Regions from separate parts of the Faecalibacterium sp. An58 genome, predicted to be linked through region 3. Evidence: riboswitches for the same ligand, from Rfam matches in the RefSeq annotation. Region 3 holds a riboswitch; each other region holds the start of a gene.
What was found. Region 3 has a riboswitch for cyclic di-GMP ahead of B5G12_RS10805 (sugar transferase). Riboswitches for the same ligand answer to the same signal wherever they lie in the genome.
Positions count from the first base shown of each region.

Region 1: it holds a riboswitch for cyclic di-GMP, as region 3 does, so the genes downstream of both, B5G12_RS07140 (EAL domain-containing protein) here and B5G12_RS10805 (sugar transferase) in region 3, are expected to answer to the same signal.
Region 2: it holds a riboswitch for cyclic di-GMP, as region 3 does, so the genes downstream of both, B5G12_RS07115 (hypothetical protein) here and B5G12_RS10805 (sugar transferase) in region 3, are expected to answer to the same signal.

Region 1 covers NZ_NFHX01000008.1:8,088-14,811, forward strand. Annotated here, with positions in the region: gene B5G12_RS07135 (ABC transporter ATP-binding protein) at 1-1,720, shown strand, start outside; cyclic di-GMP riboswitch class I at 1,844-1,952, shown strand; gene B5G12_RS07140 (EAL domain-containing protein) at 2,038-3,591, shown strand; gene B5G12_RS07145 (MSCRAMM family protein) at 3,588-5,276, shown strand; gene B5G12_RS07150 (polysaccharide biosynthesis tyrosine autokinase) at 5,305-6,724, shown strand, end outside.
Region 2 covers NZ_NFHX01000008.1:809-7,443, reverse strand. Annotated here, with positions in the region: gene B5G12_RS07130 (radical SAM/SPASM domain-containing protein) at 1-753, opposite strand, end outside; gene B5G12_RS14620 (hypothetical protein) at 886-1,050, opposite strand; gene B5G12_RS07125 (S24/S26 family peptidase) at 1,277-1,735, opposite strand; gene B5G12_RS07120 (PqqD family protein) at 1,719-2,000, opposite strand; gene B5G12_RS07115 (hypothetical protein) at 1,954-2,673, opposite strand; cyclic di-GMP riboswitch class I at 2,786-2,882, opposite strand; tRNA gene B5G12_RS07110 (tRNA-Thr) at 3,014-3,089, opposite strand; gene B5G12_RS07105 (helix-turn-helix domain-containing protein) at 3,143-4,438, opposite strand; gene B5G12_RS07100 (glycoside hydrolase family 3 N-terminal domain-containing protein) at 4,807-6,635, shown strand, end outside.
Region 3 covers NZ_NFHX01000020.1:15,267-21,990, forward strand. Annotated here, with positions in the region: gene B5G12_RS10800 (lipopolysaccharide biosynthesis protein) at 1-1,365, shown strand, start outside; cyclic di-GMP riboswitch class I at 1,592-1,689, shown strand; gene B5G12_RS10805 (sugar transferase) at 1,759-2,487, shown strand; gene B5G12_RS10810 (glycosyltransferase family 2 protein) at 2,477-3,586, shown strand; gene B5G12_RS10815 (hypothetical protein) at 3,611-4,954, shown strand; gene B5G12_RS10820 (aldo/keto reductase) at 5,064-6,170, shown strand; gene B5G12_RS10825 (hypothetical protein) at 6,354-6,724, shown strand, end outside.

The sequences.
Region 1 (6,724 bases), on a different contig from region 3:
CAACAGGCGCAGCCAGGGGGCTGCACGGTGGCTGTGGCGGGTGGCCGGAAAATACAGAGGCTGTGTTGCGGGCCTGATGCTGATGGAAGCGGCCCTGGGGGCCAGCGGGGTGGCCTATGCCATGCTGTTTCGGGAGATGATCGACGGGGCGGCGGCAGGGCGGATGCGCACCTTCGTGTGGGCGGCCGTGCTGCTGGCCGGACTGACTCTGGCGCAGATGATCCTGGACGCACTGGGAAGCCTGCTGGCCGAGTGGACCCGGGCCACCGTGGAAAACCGGCTGAAAAGCCGGCTGTTCGACTGCCTGCTGCACAAGGACTTTGCCACCGTAAAGGCCAAGCATTCGGGGGAGTGGGTGTCCCGGTTGACGTCGGATACGGTGGTGGTGGCAAACGGCCTGGTGAACATCCTGCCGGGGCTGGCAGGGATGCTGGCCCGGCTGGCGGGGGCACTGGGGATGCTGCTGTACCTGCAGCCCGCCTTTGTCTATGTCGTGCTGCCGGCCGGGCTGGCGGTGCTGGCGGTGACCACCCTGCTGCGAAAGGTCCTCAAGCGGCTGCACAAGCAGATCCAGGAGGCCAGCGGGGCGGTACTGTCCTTCCTGCAGGAGCGGCTGGAAAGTATGATGATCGTCCATGTTTTTGCCATGGAGGAGCGCACCGGCCGGCAGGCCGCCCAAAAGATGGAGGCCCACAAGGCCGCCCGGCTGCGGCGCAACCATTTTTCCAATCTGTGCTATTTCGGCTTTGGAGGGATCGTCAACGGCGGGTATCTGCTGGCGGCGGTCTACTGCGGCTATGGGATCATGCAGGGGACCATCTCATACGGCACCTTTGCGGCGGTGCTGCAGCTGGTGGGACAAGTGCAGTCCCCGGTGGCGGGCATCACCGGAGTGGTGCCCCAATACTATGCCATGACCGCCAGCGCCGAGCGGCTGATGGAGGCTGAAGCTTACCCCGATGACGGCGGAGAGGCGCCGGTCCCCGCCCGGGAGATCGCCCGCTTCTATCGGGAATCCTTTGAGAGCCTGGGCGTGCGGGGCGCCAGCTTCTCCTACCGCACCTTTGAGGGGGAAAGCCACGTCTCGGAGCGGCTGGCCGTCATCGACGGGCTGGACCTGGAGGTGCGCAAGGGGGAGTATGTGGCCTTTACCGGCCATTCCGGCTGCGGCAAGAGCACCCTGCTCAAGCTGCTCATGTGCCTGTATCCCCTGGATAAAGGGCAGCGCTACCTCAAGGCCAGGACCGCCGCCGGCCCGGCGGAGTACCCGCTGACAGCGGCATGGCGGGGGCTGTTTGCCTATGTACCCCAGGGCAATCAGCTGATGAGCGGCACCATCCGGGAGATCGTGGCCTTTGGGGAGCCGGCCGCCATGCGCCAGGAACAGCGGCTGTGGCGTGCTTTGGAGGTGGCCTGCGCCGACGGCTTTGTACGGGAGCTGGAACACGGCCTGGACACCGCCCTGGGCGAACACGGCAGCGGCCTGTCCGAAGGGCAGATGCAGCGGATCGCCATTGCCCGTGCGGTGTTTTCGGAGCGCCCCATTTTGATCCTGGATGAGTGCACCAGCTCGTTGGACGAGGACACCGAACAGAAGCTGCTGACCAACCTGCGCCGGATGACCCAAAAGACCGTGCTGATCATCACCCACCGGCCTGCGGCCCTGTCCATCTGCGACCGGCAGGTGGAGATGGCCCCCGAGGGCCGGAACCATGCATAAAGTTCTCGGAAAATGTATATTTCTGAAATGAGATGCAGGAAACGCTTCCAACCGCTTGACAAAAAAGAAATGACATTATAAAATGTTTTCAGGAATAAGCACAATGGTGCACCCATAAATTGGATATCGTTTTGGCAAACCCATAGAAATGTGGGGACGCAAAGTTGGAAGCCTTAAACGACGCAGATCAAGCGGGACTGGAGATGCGGCGAAAGGTGGTTCGGCCGCAATTCTTGTCTGGATTGCGGCCATTTTGTTTTTTGGTGAAAGGCCTTGCCCGCCAGGGCCGGGGTATGTTGCAGGAGGTGGACGACGTCGTGAGACGACTTTCGTATCTGTTCATTGTTGTGATCATCGTCAGCAGTCTGCTGCTGGCGGGTTATTCCCCCGATCTGTTGTCCTTGATCGTCGTCGGGGGAATGTGCATCATTTCCGTTTTGGGCAGCATCTATTGCCTGGCGCCGGTGATCTCATTCACCAACGGCCTGCGCAACGGGCAGGAGAACATCGCCCAGGCGGCCAGCTCGGAGGGCAACTCCGCCTGGATCGCGGCGTTCCAGATCGACCGGTTCTTCCGCCAGAAGCGGCTGGACCTGCTGTTCCAAGAATACCGCGAGAAGGTGCGCCAGCAGCGGGACAGCGGCCTGATCGTCAGCGACCTGGATGACAGTATGAACGAGGACGTGCTGGGGCTGTACAGCTGGCAGAGCGTGGCGGCCCAGATCCCCGGCGTTATGACCGGCCTGGGCATCTTGGGCACCTTCATCGGCCTGCTGATGGGCCTGCAGGGGGTCAGCTTCACCACGGTGGACGCGGCTTTGAACAGCGTGGAGAACATCCTTTCGGGCATCAATACCGCCTTCTATACCTCCATCGCCGGCGTCATCCTGTCCATCCTGTTCAACATCGCCAACAATATCCTGCGCAATGTCATGAACCGGGAGATGTCCCTGTTCCTGGAGGAGTTCCACAAGACCATCATCCCCACCACCGAGGAACAGAGCCGTTACAGCGACCGGCGGGAGTCCCGGCAGATCGTGGAGCTGCTGGAGCGGCTGCCCAAGCGCAGCACCATGGTCGGAGCGGCGGCGAGCCGCCCGTCGGGCAACGAGCAGATCCTGATGCCCCAGATCCTGGACGGCCTGAAGCGCAACGAGTTCGTATTCTTCCTCCAGCCCCGGTATGAGCTGAACACCCGCAAGGTGATCGGGGCGGAGGCTTTGGTGCGCTGGAACCACCCCGCTCTGGGCGTGATCTCGCCGGCGGTGTTCATCCCTGTGCTGGAGGGCAACGGCTACATCACCAAGCTGGACCAGTACATATGGGAAAAGGTGTGCCAGCAGGTGCGCATCTGGATCAACGGCGGGCTGCACCCGGTGCCGGTGTCGGTGAACGTCACCAAGACCGACGTGCTGGCCATGGATGTGGCGGACTTCTTTTTGGATATGCTCAAAAAGTACCGCATCCCGCCCAAATACCTGGAGATCGATATCTCGGAGCACGCCTATCTGGAAGCCTACGGCGTGCTGACCGACGTGGTGGCCCGGCTGCAGCAGGCGGGCTTCCGGGTCATTTTGGACGGCTTCAACGGGGATTACATCAAGCTGAGCAGCGTGGGACAGATGAGCACCGACCAGCTCAAGCTGGACCTGCGCAGCGAAGGGCTGGACGGCAAGCCCGAGGCCCTGCCCCCGGTGTTTGAACAGGCCAAGACCCTGCATCTGAACCTTCTGGCCGAAGGGATCGAGAGCATGGAGCAGCTGACCATGCTGCGCAAGTGCGGCTGCACCGAAGGCCAGGGATACTTCTTCTCCCAGCCTTTGTCGGTGCAGGAGTTTGAGAAGATGCTGAAAGTGGGGCAGAATCGATGAGGCCCAGAAAGAGACGGGGAGATTCCAGATACAATTTCTGGCAGCCCGCTACCGATATGATGAGCGGCCTGGTATTCGTGCTGATCCTGGTCATCGCACTGCTGGGCCTGTACATCCTCAGCGACTACACCGGTTATCTGGAGGACTACGGCGCCTCCAGCGGCGCTTCCAGCTACCCCAACGGGGACGAATGGGAGGGCGACAGCTGGGACGACTGGGACGGCGGCTGGAACTGGGATGACTGGGACGGCGGCGGTGGCGACGACGAGGAGGAGATCGTCGCCGGCGGCGGAGGAGCCTACCCCGACGAAGGGGTCAAGTCGGCGGTGTATGTGGAACTGGTGGACGCGGAGACCGACCGCCCCATCCAGGAGGAAAACATCCGCTTTGAGCTGTACCGCACCGACATCACCCACCTGCAGGAGGGTTCCCTCCAGATCCTGAACACCTATTACCCCGAAAAGATCTCTTACCGGCTGTACGCCACCCGGGAGGACGGCACCTTCTATCTGCCCGAAAAGATCTGGCAGGGGAACTATTATTTCCACGAACTGAACGCGCCGGAAGGCTATGACCTGGCGGCGGATACCTACTTTGATGTCAATGAGCTGTTCGACTGGCCCGAGCCCTATGTGGTGCAGATCCGCCTGTCCCCGGCCAAAAACATCATCCGGATCCAGATGAACGACGCCGACACCCAGCTGCCGGTGGGCGGCGGCACCTTCTGGGTGATCGCGGCGGAGAACATCATCACCATGGACGGCACGGTGCGCTACACCACCGGCCAGGTGGTGGATACCATCTACTGCGACGAGGAGGGCTACGGGGAGAGCGACGAGCTGTACCTGGGCGCCTATACGGTGCAGCAGGTGGGAGCGCCCGAGTACTACGCCTCGATGACCGAGACCTTCACCGCCGAGGTGGAGCAAAGGACCGGCGCGCTGCCCGAGGTGCACGAGGTGGAGGCCGAAAAGACCCAGATCGTGCTGCACGTGGCGGATGAGCTGTACGCCGACCAGAACATCGGCGGAGCGCGCTTCACCGTCACCAACCAGCGCACCGGCCTCACCCAGCAGCTGACCACCGACAGTGCCGGCAACGCCGTGCTGACCAACCTGGAAAAAGGCGTCACCTACACCATCCAGCAGAGCCAGACGGTGGGGGACTACCGGCCGGACAGTGACACCTATGAAATGGTGGTGACGGCGGACGGCCGGGTCAACGGCGAGAGCAGCGCTCAGCTGGAGATCACCAACCGTGTGCTGCGGGTGGTGATCCACCCGGTGGACGCGGTGCTGCGCACCAACACCCTGGACCAGCAGTTTGCCCTGTACGACAGCCAGGACAATATGCTGGAATCCTGGACCTCCGACGGCCAGGACCTGGTGCTGACCGACCTGCCCGAGGGGGATTACTACATCCTGCACAACGGCGATGCGGAGCAGAGATACACCTTCCGCGTGACCGATACGGCCAGCGTGCAGACCTGGACCATCTCGCTGTTCACCCTGCGCAGCGTCGTGGCTCTGGTGCTGGCGGCCCTGCTGACGGCGGGGGTCATCGTCCTGATGGTGTTCCTGATCCGGCTGGCCGCCCGCAAACACGAGGAGGCCCGCAGGAAAAAGCAGGAGGAGCCCCCCAAGGAAAAGCAGGAGAAGGAAACACCCCCTGCGCCCAAGCATTGACAGGCAGAAAGGACGGAGGTGAACGGATATGAATCAAGACGAGATCCGGATCGGGGATCTGCTGAGTACCCTCCTCAAGCGGTGGAAACTGCTGGTGGGACTGACGGTGCTGGGATTTGTCATCGGCTTTGTGCTGAACAGCATCTCCTTTGTGCGGGGCAATTACACCAGCTATGAGATCTACTGTTCGGTGGCTGTGACCTCAGAGGACGCCACCACCGGCGGCCACGATTTCAACCTGGCCGAGGATATGACCGAGGCCACCGCCTATCTGATGACCAGCTACCGGGTGCTGAGCGCCGCCATCGACGAGGCCGAGGTGATCTCGGTGACGCCCCAGGATGTGGCCAGCAACCTGAGCATCCGGCGCTACAACGACACCCAGATCCTGGAGATGACCCTCTGGTGGACCAACGCCGACGCCGGCGTGGAACTGATGAATTCCATCCTGAACGTCACACGCCGGATGATGCCCCTGACCCTGATGCAGGGCTCCCTGATGGAGATCGACGCGCCCGCGGCCTACTTCACCCCGGGCGGCGGCGGATACGTCAGCATCCGGTGGTGGATCACCGGCCTGATCGGCCTGGTGCTGGGCCTGGGCATCGTAGGCATCGAATTCCTGGTGCGGCCCACCCTGATGGATCCCAAGAGCGTGGAGGATACCCTGGGACTGGAGATGCTGGGCATCATCCCCCGGGATGTGCCCTATTTCCAGAGCACCAAGGAGCTGCTGAGCAGCGAGCCCACGGGCAACTCCTCCATCGAACAGAACTTTGCCGCCGCGGCATACATCCTCTGCAACCGCCTCAGCGGCAAAAACAAGAACCACTGCTTCTATATCACCTCCGCGGAGGATGGTGAGGGCAAGAGCACCGTTGCGGCCAACCTGGCGGTACAGATCTCCAACCTGGAGCGCCATGTGCTGCTGGTGGACCTCAACCTGCGCAATCCCAGCCTGGGCGGGATGTTCCTCCAGACGGTGGACTACAACCGCACCCTGAACGCGCTGTATAAAGGGGAGGCCACCGTACAGGATGCGGTGGTGTCCCTGACGGGGTATCTGGATCTGCTGCCCGCCGTGCTGGAGCGCAACGCGGTCAACCTGGACGGCGCCCTGTTCGAGTTCCTCAAACAGATGATCCCCCATTATGAGTACATCATCGTCGATACGCCCTCCATCGGCCAGTCCTCGGACGTGCTGCGTCTGAACGAGATCGCCGAGGCGGCGCTGATGGTCATCCGCTACGACACGGTGCCCATGCCCGCCATCCAGGAGGCCATCGACAAGCTGGATAAGTCGGGCATCCGGATCCTGGGCTGCATCGTCAACGCTTCCAAGCAGATGCGGGGCTTCCGCTCGTGGCAGTCGCCCCCGCCTCCGCCCCCGGCGGATACGGCCATGGAGGCCGACGAGCAGCGCCCGGCCATTCCCCAGCAGAGCGACG
Region 2 (6,635 bases), on a different contig from region 3:
GCCCACTTTTACATTTTGGACACCGCTTTTTTTCAGTGCTTCGATCGTCTGCGGCAAGGTATCCACATTGCCACGATGAATGCATATTTCAACATCGGTATAAAATCCTCGCTGGCTGCACAAGCGCAGTGCACGCAGCGCTGCTTCCTCTGCACCGGGAACACCCCGCATCCAGTCATGCCAGCCTACCCCATCAAAACTGATGGAAAAAGCAGGTTTTATCCCGCGCTGCTCAAATGCATCCAGAATCGCTTCATGCAACAGCCAGCCGTTTGTATAAATCTTTCCTATTACCATCCCATAGGAACGGATCCGGTCCACCAGCTGCCAGAAATCCTTCCGCACAAAGGGCTCGCCGCCCGTGATATCGACCTGCAGCACACCGCATTCCGCCATCTGGTCAATGAGGTCAAAAGCCTGCTGGGTGGACAGCTCCCCCAGCGCTCCCTCCGGCGCATCCATAAAGCAGTGACGGCAGCGATAGTTGCATTTTCCTGTGATGGACCAGAAGATGCTTCGTACATACCGGTTATGGTAATATTTGTAATACTGTCGTTTTTCTATTGGCTGCGGCTCTTCGCAAGATTCCACAACGCCGTTTTCCTCATACTGTTTCAGCGCCTTTTCCATTGCGTCATCCAACAGGCCGCCAGGCAGCTCTGTTTCTCCATCGCAGAGCAGCAGGGTCTGAAATGCTTCTTGTGACAGCTGATCGACCTGATTTTCGGGCTGTTTGACCAGCACCCAGGCCATTCCCTCCCAGCCACGCAGCGCATAGGGGGATTTTAGTCTATAAAACATAGGTCGTTCCTTTCGTAAATGCAGTTTACAAAAATCGGCAAACAGATCAAAAATCTGTTTGCCGATTCATTTATTTGTTTGTTTTTATGATACTGTCAAACCATAATGACAAGACACATTGTTCTGGTTAGACCACGTTACGCAACCGCCATTTTCACTACCCGAGGTCACCACTACATCATTGTTATCAAATAACACCAACTCAGCAGCGGCCGGCTCATATTGCGTATAACCCTTTTTCGAATCCATTGCAATTCCTCCTTACTCATCGAAATAGAATCATCCAAAGCATTGTATTGTGTCAGCAGCATGTCATTTTTAGTGTTGCCCGTACTGGTTTCCCACTGCATTGTTGCACATACCATTACTCTGTCCATGTGTGCAACCGCCATTTTCACCATCCGAGGTCACCACCACATCGCTGTTGTCAAATAAGATCAGCTCGGCAGCCGCTTTGCGGTATTCCTTTTCTTATCTATATGCCTTCACCCCTCCTTCGGTTGACAATGCGTTGCAGTTTTCTATAAACACGTCCCGGAAAGGCCCGCAGCCACAAGGCCGTGTAGCGCAAAGGGACGGTTTTGACATATTTCTGATAAGCCGGGCTGTCGCAGCTGGTGTATGTATCCCGTTCATCCTGATAGAAGCCGGTCATCACGCCGATCACCCAGCCGGCAGGCACCTTCTCGGACCGATAACAGTTGTCGCCCCGGATGCGGTAAGCGCCGTCCAGTACCTTGACGATGCGGTGCAGCACATACTCCCCCGCCGGACGGCGGTAGAGCACCACGTCTCCCCGCTTGAGCGGTCCTTTGGGCGGTTCCAGCACCACGGTGCTCTTGCGGGCGTGGAGCAGCGGCTCCATGCTCACCCCTACCGTCCAGGACAGGGCACGGTCTCCGGCGGCCAGCTGCTGTTCAATGGTCCGCTCCATCGCTCTCCAGTGCCACCTCAATGCTCTCCAGGAACGCCTGCACGTCCCGGCGGGCCGTTTCTGCGTCCACGCCCTCATAGCGCTCCAGGGTCTTGGCCACCAGCTCCTCGGGGGTGGCGCCCTGCTCCAGCTCTTTCCAGTAGAAAGCGCCGGTCTCATTCAGCCGAATCATCCCGTTGAAGCTCTTGCTGGCCTCGCCGATGGCCACCACCATGGCCTCATCCCCCAGATGACGCAGCAAAAACCCCTTTTTGGTTTTCAGCATCTTGTTTCCTCCTCATCGTCTCATAAGAAAGCTGTGCAGCCGCCGGTTCACGGTTGCATTGCAGCAGGTAAAAGTCCACGGTCGTCATCATACGCTCCAGCAAGGTCCAGAAGCAATCGAAGCAAGGCTCCTTTTTGGGGATCAGCACCTGCTGGAAAATACGCCTGCCCGCCTCCGACATGGTCAGCCTGCGGATGCTGTTTTGGGGACTTTGCTCCAGAAAGCAAACGCCCCGCACTGGCAGCATGATATTGCAGCCCAGCCTTTCTTTTCCCTGCCAGGGGGTACCGCACGCATAGACCCCCTCTTTCTCCACACGGATCAACGGCTTATCGCCATTGACCACCTGGGCGCGGTCACCAAACAGATCCAGCCAAAGCCGGATGTGGGTCGTCTTGCCTGTACCACTGGGTGCAGCAAAAATATATGCCTCGCCGTCCACAGCCACCACCGCCGCGTGCATCAGAAATGCGCCATACTGCGGCATCCGGCAGCAAATAGCCCGGTAGATGCAGAGGCTTTCACAGTATCCCAGCGAAGCCGCCGGCATGGAAGCACGCTCCGTTTCGATCTCGTCTGCACTGGCACATACGGCAAAAGCCGGAGCTTCTTCTACACGATATCCCTCGCACATCTGCCAAATGTAGGAATACCTGCACCGGATCTCCACCACAACGCCCGCCAGCTTGATACAGAACTTCAAAAACCCACACGCTCCACTTCCTGGCCGGCGCACATGGCCCGGCGGATGAAAAAAGGCTGCAATGGCACCCGGATAACCAGGTCATTGCAGCCGAACCACCTTGCGCCGCAGCCAGCTGCGGACACGTCAGGCTTCATGCTTTGCGCCCCTGCATTTCTACAGGTTTGCCAAACAGATATTCTTTTTACAGAAGTATGTCACTTCTTTGTATCCATTTTAATCTTTCCCGGGCCGGTTGTCAAGGGCAAACGCCGCTTTTGCGCCAAAAAGCCCCGAAGGTTCCTACCTTCGAGGCTTTTTGCATTGCATATGGAGCTGCTATCCAGATTTGAACTGGAGACCTCATCCTTACCAAGGATGCGCTCTACCAACTGAGCTATAGCAGCACAGCTGCGAGGTGTATTATAGCACACCGGGCGCAGCTTTGCAAGAGGGAATTTCAAGATTTTCTGGTTTTTTCCCGTTTTTCCCGCTCCGGGGTCTGGGGCAGCGGGGGCGCGCCGTCGGGAGCCACCTCCAGAGCGGCCTTGGCCCGCTGATCCCTGCGGTAGTGGGTGGGGGTCTGGCCGGTGGCACTCTTGAACATCTTGGTAAAGTAGTTCACATCCAGGATGCCCACCTTTTCGGCCACCACGGCTACCCGGGCGTTGGTGGTCAGCAGCAGGCGGGCGGCCCGCTCCATCCGGCGGCTGCTGATGTAGTCGGTCAGGGTCTGGCCCGTCTCCTGCTTGAACACATTGGACAGGTAACTGGGGCTGATGTAGCACTGGGCCGCCAGGCTCTTGAGGGAAAGGCTGGAGTCCATGTGCAGGTTGACCTCGTTGATCACCTTCTGGATCAGGGGGCTGTACTGCTGCAGGGAGTATTTCTTTACATACAGGCAGTATTCCTTCACCATCCGCATCCGCAGCCGTTCCCCTTCCTCCAGGCTGGCCAGCGCCTCGATCTCGATGGCGAACCGGGACGAGATCCGGTCGATGTAATACGGGTGGACGCTGGCCTGCTCGATGGCCTTGCGCAGCAGGCTGTTCAGGATGATGGAAAAGTTCTTGAAGTCCCGCAGGGGGCTGTGCAGGCGCGGCGTCAGCTGGAACCGCCGGAAATTCTCATAGGCGGCCATAGCCTCCTCGTTGTCGCCTTTGGTCACCGCCTGCAGCATCCGGTTCTCGCTGGCATAGCGCTCGGCGATCAGCTCGGCAGGCAGCTGTTCGGTGAAGGACGTGTCGCTGAAACTTTCGATGCTGAGCCGGAAATGCAGGGGCATAAACTCCCGCCACTCCTCGGTGCGCAGCTCCCCCTCGGGAAAAAGCAGAGAGATGATGGCAAACAGGAGCGTCTTGATAGCGTTGTCGTCGATCTGCCGCACCCGGTTGTGGTATTCCTCCACCACCTTCTGGGCCTTTTCGTCCAGGTAAGCGCTGCACCAGGCGATGGATTCTTTGCTGCGCGGCCCCGAGGCCCAGGGCCCAATGCAGTACAGGGTATCCTTTTCGTCCGGCGAAAGGAAAAACGCGAACCGCAGCTCGAACACGCCCCGCACAAAAACCAGCCGTTTTTCGGGCACCTGATGGAGCATCATGTCCCCGAAGTCCGGCCAGTCGAACTTTGCATCCAGGGCCCGGCGCAGGCCGTAATCAAAGTTCTCGATCCCCTCGAAGGGCGGGGTCATCCTGGTCAAGCCCACATTCTGCGCGCCGGTCAGCTTTTCCAGCACGCGGCTGATCTCGACCTTCATCCAATCACCTTCCGTTTCCTCAGTCTTTGATCTCGATGCTTTTCCGTATTGCCCCTTCCGCCGCGGAAGTTGTTCTCTCAAGTTTCTGTAAATACGGCCCTATTATAGCACAAAAGTTCATTTGAGAAAAGACAGGCGGCTTTGCGCGCGGGCATTTTTCACACTTCAAAGGCCCGAATTTGTTCTGAAGTATACGATTTCTTTGCCCAAAAGCCGGTAAAATCGGGCAGAATGAAAAAATTATACGGATTCCTCCAAAAATAATCCTTTCCTTTTGGGCTTCTTTTGTGCCATAATAGGAATAGTGATATATCGCCCGCCGCCGGCTGTGTCCGGCCGGCCCATACCCCCAGAAGGAGGAACGCTTCATGGCAAAAAAAGCATCCGACAACCTTACATATTACCACAATCCCAACGGCCCTACCATCGGCACGGTGTCCCGCCGGGTCATCGAGCAGGACGGCCTCACCTTTAAGGATATCGACGGCACCGGCCAGCTGACAGCCGTCAACGACTGGCGTCTGGACCCCGCCGACCGCGCCGCCGCCTATGTCAAGACCCTGACGGTGGACGAGAAGATCGCCCAGCTGTTCATCTCGGACTGGCGGATGGGCCCCGCCTGCCCCGCCCCCGGCGCCAGCCACACGGTGGTCCCCGATGAGTCCGGTGTTCTGGATGACGCCGAGTTCAACGGCAAGACCATCTTTGGCGAACAGCACCTGCCCGGCACCACCACCCTGATCAAGGATTGGTTCAACCGCCATCTGATCCTCCGGGCCAACCCCACCCCCTCTTACATGGCCGACTGGCTCAACCAGCTGCACGCCGTGGCCGAGGAGTGCGAGCACTTCGTTCCCGTGCAGGTGGTCTCCAACTCCCGCAACGAAAACGGCGAGGTGGTCTTTGGCATGAACGACGCTTCGGGCGTCTTTGCCACCTGGCCCGGCACCATGGGCATTGCCGCCGCCGTCCGGGGCGAGGACGGCGACATGGCCATCATCGACAAGTTCGCAGACTGTGTCCGGCGCGAGTGGTCCGCCTGCGGCTTGCGCAAGGGCTATATGTACATGGCCGACTGCGTCAGCGATCCCCGCTGGCAGCGCACCTTCGGCACCTTCGGCGAAGACCCCGAGCTGATCGAAAAGATCTTCGAGCATCTGATCCCCGGCATCCAGGGCAGCGCCGACGGCGTCACCAAAGACGGCGTGTCCATGACCGTCAAGCACTTCCCCGGCGGCGGCGCCCGCGAGAACGGCTTTGACCCCCACTATGCCGCCGGCCAGTGGAACGTCTACGCCACCGAAGGCTCTTTGCAGAAATACCACATCCCCGCCTTCCGTCCCGCCATCCAGTACCATGCGGCTTCCATCATGCCCTATTACTCCAAGCCGGCAGCCGCCAAGAGCGGCCCCCAGACCGACTGCGAGGGCAACGCCCTGCGGATGGACCCCTACGGCTTCGCCTACAATAAGGTGTTCATCGACGGTATCCTGCGCCATCAGATGGGCTTTGCGGGCTACATCAACTCGGATACCGGCATCACCCACAACATGAGCTGGGGCGTGGAGGCCCTGGATGTGCCCGAGCGGATCGGCTTTGCCGTCACGCAGTCGGGCGTGGACCTGATCAGCGGCCTGTTCGACAACGCCGAAGGCCGTGAAGCCTACGACCGCGCCACCAACGGCTACTACGACACCCACCCGGTGCCCGAAGGATTCCGCAAAGAGGACCTGGTCCTCACCGACGAGAGCCTGGACCGCGCCGTCACCCGCACCCTGACCGAGCTGTTCCAGCAGGGTATGTTCGAGAACCCCTACGCCGATCCCAAGCACGCCGCCGAAGTGGTGGCCAACGAGGAAGACTGGAACGAGGCTTCCCTGGTGCACCGTGAGAGCGTCGTCCTGCTGAAAAACCAGGATCACACCCTGCCCCTGACCAGCGACAAGCTGTCGGGCGCCAAGATCTACGCCGAAGCCTTTGCCAAGGAGGCCGAAAAGGGCGAGGCTGCCACCAAGGCCCTGCGCGAGATGCTGGCCCACTACCACCTCACCGACGATCCCGCCCAGGCCGACTACGCCATCCTGATGGTCAGCCCCTCCTCGGGCGCTTACTTCAACGCCACCCCCGGCTATCTGGAGCTGGACATCTGCGAGGATAAGACCGTCTGCGACGTCGGCCCCGACGGCAAGCCTCTGGC
Region 3 (6,724 bases):
TCTTTTGTGGTTTCAATCATTCTTGCACGACTCCTGGCGCCGGAAGAATTTGGTGTGATTTCACTGATTACGGTTTTGACGAATATTCTGGATATTTTCGTGGATAGCGGCTTTAGCAATGCTTTGATCCAAAAGCAGGAAGTTGGACAAAAAGAATATTCCTCGGTATTTTTCTTTAATATTGGGTTGGGAACGGTATTTTATGCCGGAATGTACGGTTTAGCGCCTGTAATTGCCGATTTTTATGGCCGAAGCTACATGATCCCGTACATTCGAGTGCTTTCGATCACACTGATCATCGGAGGGTTTAATGTTGTTCAGAGGTCGCTGGTAGCAAAGAGGCTGGAGTATAGAAAATTTTTCTACTCTTCACTTGGAGGTACGTTGCTTTCTGCGGTTATTGGAATTGCGATGGCATTGTCTGGATTTGGTGTGTGGGCTTTGATTGCGCGCAATTTGATAGACAAATTCATCGATACGGCGATTCTGTGGTTTACAGTTCGATGGAGGCCGTCTTTATATTTTTCTTTGAAAAAGTTAAAGCCATTGGCGTCATATGGAATCAAATTAATGGGCTCTGGCTTTCTTTATTCCGGTACAAATAATTTGATGAGCCTCGTGATTGGCAAGGTCTTTTCTGCATCTGCCCTGGCATATTATGAAAAGGGAAGACAAATTCCCAATCTGATGGTCGGTAACGTATATTCGGTAGTGCAGGAAGTCTTATTCCCTGTTATGGCTGAGCAACAAAAAAATAAGGAAAGTGTTTGCAAAATCTTAAGACAATCACTTGCGATATCTGCTTACTGTATCTTTCCCTGCTTGATCGGGATCGCAGCCTGCGCAAAACCGATTACTATTGTTTTGTTCACAGAGAAGTGGCTGGATATGGTTCCTTTTCTCCAGCTCTGGTGTCTGTTTTTTATAACCTATTTAGTTGATTCGGCCAACTTACAAGTAATTCAATCGTTGGGGCGCAGTGATATTTTTTTGAAGCTGGAGATCATCAAAGAGATCCTTACAGTCGTTAGCATTTTGGTGACACTGCCTTTTGGCGTATTACCGATGTTGGCACTGTCTGTTTTGGAGCGTCCGATTCATTGGTATATCAATGCGGCTCCATGCAAAAAGCTGATAGGCTACGGGTTTGTTGAAGAGGTAAAAGAACTAAAAAGCATCATACTCTTAAATGGTTTAATGGGTGTGATTGTATGGTGTGTCGGACTTCTGCCACTGGAGACGATTCCGCTGCTTATCGCTCAAGTGATGACAGGAGTGATTGTTTACTTGACGGGTTCCGTCATTTTGAGAGTAGAAACGCTAAAGACAATTATAAAATTGGCAAAAACCCTTTTATGCATTTAAAAAGATAAGAATGATACAAGTGAGGGCTTCTATAAACACAAAAAATGAAACTATTTATTAGATACATTAACTATTGAATCCTACGTTAAAATGTGATAAAATAATGATGAAAGTAAAGGTGACGGCGGGGTGAGCGCGGGCGGGCGAATAAATGCCGCTTGACATCCGCTGGCTGTTCCAGTACAATCAATAAAACCTATACGGGTTTGGGTTTATACAGCAAAAGTGAATCATTTGGCAAACCTGCAGAAATGCAGGGGCGCAAAGCATGAAGCCTTACGTGCGCGGATCGAAAGCGCAGCACAAGGTGGTTCGGCTGCAATTATTCAATGTAAATTGTATAATTGCAGCTTTTTTGTTTGTCTTGGCAGAGGTGACAGGGGGTGAAACAGAATGAGTGCATCTGAGAAGCGTGCCGTGCAGGAGCCGGATGAATATGGCGAATTTGAGACGGTCAGCGGCTTGAAGGAGATCCCAACTTACTGGTTCGACCGGGACCAGCTGCTGTACCGGGACCGGCATTATTGGACAGGGCGCCGGGTGCAGGATGTCTTTTTCTCTCTGTTGGCGTTACTGGTCCTTTGGCCAGTGATGCTGCTCATTGCGCTGGCCATTTGGATCGACAGCCCCGGTGCTAGTCCGGTTTTTGTGCAGGATCGGGTGGGGCGAGATGAAAAGATATTCAAGCTTTACAAGTTTCGCACGATGGTACCGCATGCAGAGGATAAACTGAATGAATTTATATCGCAAAATGAGATGGACGGTCCGGTCTTTAAAATCAAAGATGACCCGCGAATCACACGCGTGGGTAAGTTCCTCCGCAAAACAGGGCTGGATGAATTGCCGCAGCTGATCAATATTTTGCGTGGTGAAATGAGCATTGTTGGACCGCGTCCGCCCCTGCCCCGGGAGGTTGCGCAATATACCCCCTACCAGAAGCAGCGGCTTTATGTGACGCCGGGGTTGACCTGTTACTGGCAGGTCCAGCCAAACCGCAATGAAATGAGCTTCGATGAATGGATCGAGCTGGATCTGAAATACATAAATGAGCGCAATTTCTGGCTGGATTGGAAGCTTATTTTTCAAACCATATGGACCATTTTGGGAATGTATGGGGTATGATCTGAGTGGCTGTTCAATTATAAATGATTTCGGTGCTTTGGAAATACAGGTTGAAGATATGCAAAATGATACGAATAAAACAGAAAAGGCGCTTGTCACCGTTGTGATCCCGGTCTATAACGTGGAAAAATATCTGGATCGATGCATAAATAGTGTTGTCAATCAAACCTATACAAACCTTGAAATCATTCTGGTGGATGATGGTTCCCCGGACCGCTGCCCGGAAATGTGCGATGCGTGGGCAAAAAGGGATGCCAGGATCAAAGTGGTCCATAAAAAGAATGAAGGGCTGGGATATGCCAGAAACACCGGCATAGATCATGCGTCAGGGGAATACATTTGCTTTGTGGATTCGGATGACTACATTGCTTTGGATCTGGTAGAGAAGACTTATGCTGCGGCAAAAGAAAAAAATGTGGATATTGTGCTGTATGGCTTTTTTAAAGTCGATCAAGTCGGTAAGATTTGCGGAGAGGTTTGTCCAAATCCAGACAAATGCTATTATGAAGGGGATGAGATCCTGTCCTATGTGCTCCCCAACATGCTTGCAAAAGGCAAAACCAACTTCTTTATGAGTATGAGCGGCGGTCTGTTCTCTTTTGACTTGATAAAAAGGACTGGATGGAGAATGGTTTCGGAGCGGGACATCATATCAGAAGACTGGTTTTCTCTGATGATCCTGTATAGATACGTCAAAAATGTTGCATTTATTCGGGAAGCGCTCTATTATTATTGCGAAAATCCCAAGTCACTGACGCACACATACAGATATGACCGATATGAAAAAGTAAAATATTTTTACGATGCGTCGATTGCAAAATGTAAGGAGCTTGGCTATTCGAATGCGATTCGGTCTGCGGTGTTTGAAGCGTATATCTCGAGCGTGATTGGATCATTGAAGTCGATCGTAGTATCCGACCAGAGCAGACGTGATACATGGAGTGCATTCAAACAGATCCTGAGCGATGAACATCTGCAGAAGGCACTGAAAGATGCGGATCTCAAAAAGGAATATCTGCAGAGGAGAATTTTATGCACTGCAATGAAGAAAAAATGGTATGCGGCCTGTTATATCATGGTTAAGGCGAAAACGATTTGATTCGGTGGATGGATGATGAAGACGATGAAGCAGATAGAGTCAAACAAAAGATCATTTATAAAATCATTGCTATGGTTTTGTATGTACTATTTGTTTTTCTGCAGCTTTTGCATAGACGTTTTGGGCTTGCCCTCTGCTGTTTCATATGGGATAGATTTTATTTTGCTGTTTATTTTGTTCTTTTCCCTTATATCCAGGAGGATATACGATTTCTCGGGACGATATTATACGATTTTTCTGATGTGGACTGGTATCCTTTTTGCCTCAACGCTGGCGGGACTGTTTGTTGTGTACGGCTCGCCGCTGCTCTATCTATGGGGGCTCAGAAATATATTTCGCTATTATATCCTTGTCTGGGCCTGCTCGATCTTTTTGGATTTGACAGATATCCCCCGGATGCTGTCCTATTTCAAGATGGCGTTCGTTATAAATCTGGTTTTGTGTACCATTGAGTATGCAATGGGATACCGCGGCGATAACATTGGGGGAATGTTTGGAACGGCATCTGGATGCAATGGCTATTTGAACCTGTTTTTGATCATCATTGTTGCCATCAGTATGATAGAATATCTCAATAAAGTGAGAAGCATAGGGGAACTGGTGTTTATTCTGCTGGGATCTTTTTATATGATGGCAATAGCGGAACTCAAGGTGTTTGTGTTTGAGTTGGCGGCGATCTCGATTTTGGCCATCCTCCATTCAAAATACAGTGCCAGAGACATTGCGTTGGTGGCACTGGGAATTGTTGGAATTTTTTTGGGGATTGCAATGCTGGGCTATTTCTTTGAGAATTTTGGATTCGATTTCTTCTTTTCGGGAGAGATTTTCGATTATCTGAGCGATAGAGGCTATACAGACTCCGGCGACCTCAACCGGTTCAATGCAGTCCCGGAACTTTACAGAAGGTTTCTTTCTGAAAATGTGGGCGGGATGCTTTTTGGGATAGGACTGGGAAATGCCAGCTATTCCGATGCGTTTTCTTTTTTCAACAGCAGCTTTTATCTGACTTATCAGGACCTGCATTATCAGTGGTTTTCGGATGCACTCGTTTACATTGAGACGGGAGCCATTGGTTTGGTTTTGTTTGAATCCTTTTTTGTGGGCGTATTTTTTGCTTGCAGAAAACTACGGAAAAACAAAGCGTTATGGACGGAGCTGCCAAACCAAGCCGCCATAGAAACAATGGTACAGGTGGCAGGCGTTGTTGCTCTGATGTCCATTTTTGTTTCCGTTTATAATTCGTCGCTGCACACAGACGCCGGCTATATGGTTTACTTCCTGCTTTCTGTGCCGATTGTGATCGACCGGCAGCTTGCGCTCAAGAAAAGCCCGCCGGAGCACAGGGTTCGGCGGTACAAAAGAGTATGACCTGACAAATGATAGGGATTTGTATCCTTCCCCTCCCTTTCCATCTGTGCTATACTTGAGCCAACCAACAAGCCGGGCATCCGGCGGAGAATGGAAAGGATGAGAGACGATGAGCACAGAAACCAGGCACGCGTCGCTGGGTTTTGGCCTGATGCGGCTGCCCAAGCAGGGAGATCAGATCGACGTGGACCAGACCAGCCGGATGGTGGACGCATTTCTGGAGGCGGGGTTCACCTATTTTGACACGGCCTATGTCTACAACGGCAGCGAGGAGGCGGCCCGCCGGGCGCTGGTGGAGCGGCATCCCCGGGACAGCTATACTCTGGCCACCAAGCTGAACGCACGGGTGGCCCGGAGCGAGCAGGATGCAAAGAGCCAGCTGGAACAGAGCCTGGCCCGCACCGGCGCAGGCTATTTTGACTATTACCTGCTGCACGCTGTGCAGGACTCCAATGCCGGGGACTACGACAAGTGGGATCTGTGGGATTTTGCCCGGGAACAGAAGTCGAAGGGGCTGATCCGGCACTATGGCTTCTCGTTCCATGGCACCCCGGCGCTGCTGGACCGCCTGCTGACGCTGCATCCCGACGTGGATCTCGTCCAGCTGCAGATCAACTATGCCGACTGGGATAACCCCGAGGTGACGGCGGGGGAAAACTACCGCATTGCCCGCCGCCACGGCAAGCAGGTGGTCATCATGGAGCCGGTCAAGGGCGGCGCCCTGGCGGACCCGCCCCGGCCGGTCAAGGACCTGTTCGATGCGGCCCGCCCCGGGGCTTCGTATGCGTCCTGGGCGCTGCGGTTTGCAGCCAGCCTGGACGGCGTGCTGGCGGTGCTGTCCGGTATGTCCGACCTGGCCCAGATGCAGGATAACCTGGCCACCTTCACCCGGTTCGCTCCCATGGGTCCGGAGGAGCGGGCGGTCATCGCCCAGGCCCAGCAGATCCTGGCCCGCTCGGCGGCCATCCCCTGCACCGGCTGCGGCTACTGCGTGGAGGGCTGTCCCCGGCAGATCTTGATCCCCAGGATCTTTGCGGCCGCCAACAAGCAGCTGGCCCAGGAGGACCCCGGTTCGGCAAAAGAGGCCTATGCCCGTGCCATCCAGGACCGCGGCAAGGCTTCCGACTGCATCGCCTGCGGTCAGTGCGAGGCTGCCTGCCCCCAGCACCTGCCGGTGATCCAGTGGCTGCACAAGTGCGCTGAGATCCTGGAGTGAATTTTATGTGTGTACCAGCCATCCCCTGCGGGGGATGGCTTTTTTTGCAGACCGGGGGCTTGTTATAAAATCGTCACATTTGGATGGTATAATACACCCTAAAACGGCCATTCCGGCGTTGCCTTTGAGAAAAGGGCATGATATACTCATACTGTATCGCTTGGTTTGCAAGGGGGGATAGGGATGAAGCTGCCGAAACGGCTGGCGGCGGCCGTGTGCGCCGCGGCGCTGCTGGCAGGGTGCGCCCTGCCCGGGACCGAACGGGCCGGCGTGGAGGAGCTGCTGCGCGCGCCCCGGCTGGAAGGAGACTACGGCGAGATCCAGTCCGCTTTGAACCAGTGGCTGGAGGAGAGCGCCCAGCTGAAATATCCCATGAACGGCGAGCTGTTGTCCCCCTTTTTGATGAGCGACTTTGATGGGGACGGCCAGCAGGACGCCGCGGTGCTCTATTCCACGGCCGATACCCCCAACATCTGTCTGGCGGTGCTCCAAAAGGACGCCGAGGGCGTATGGCAGGTGCAGGACGCGGTGGAGGGCCTGACCGAGACGGTGGA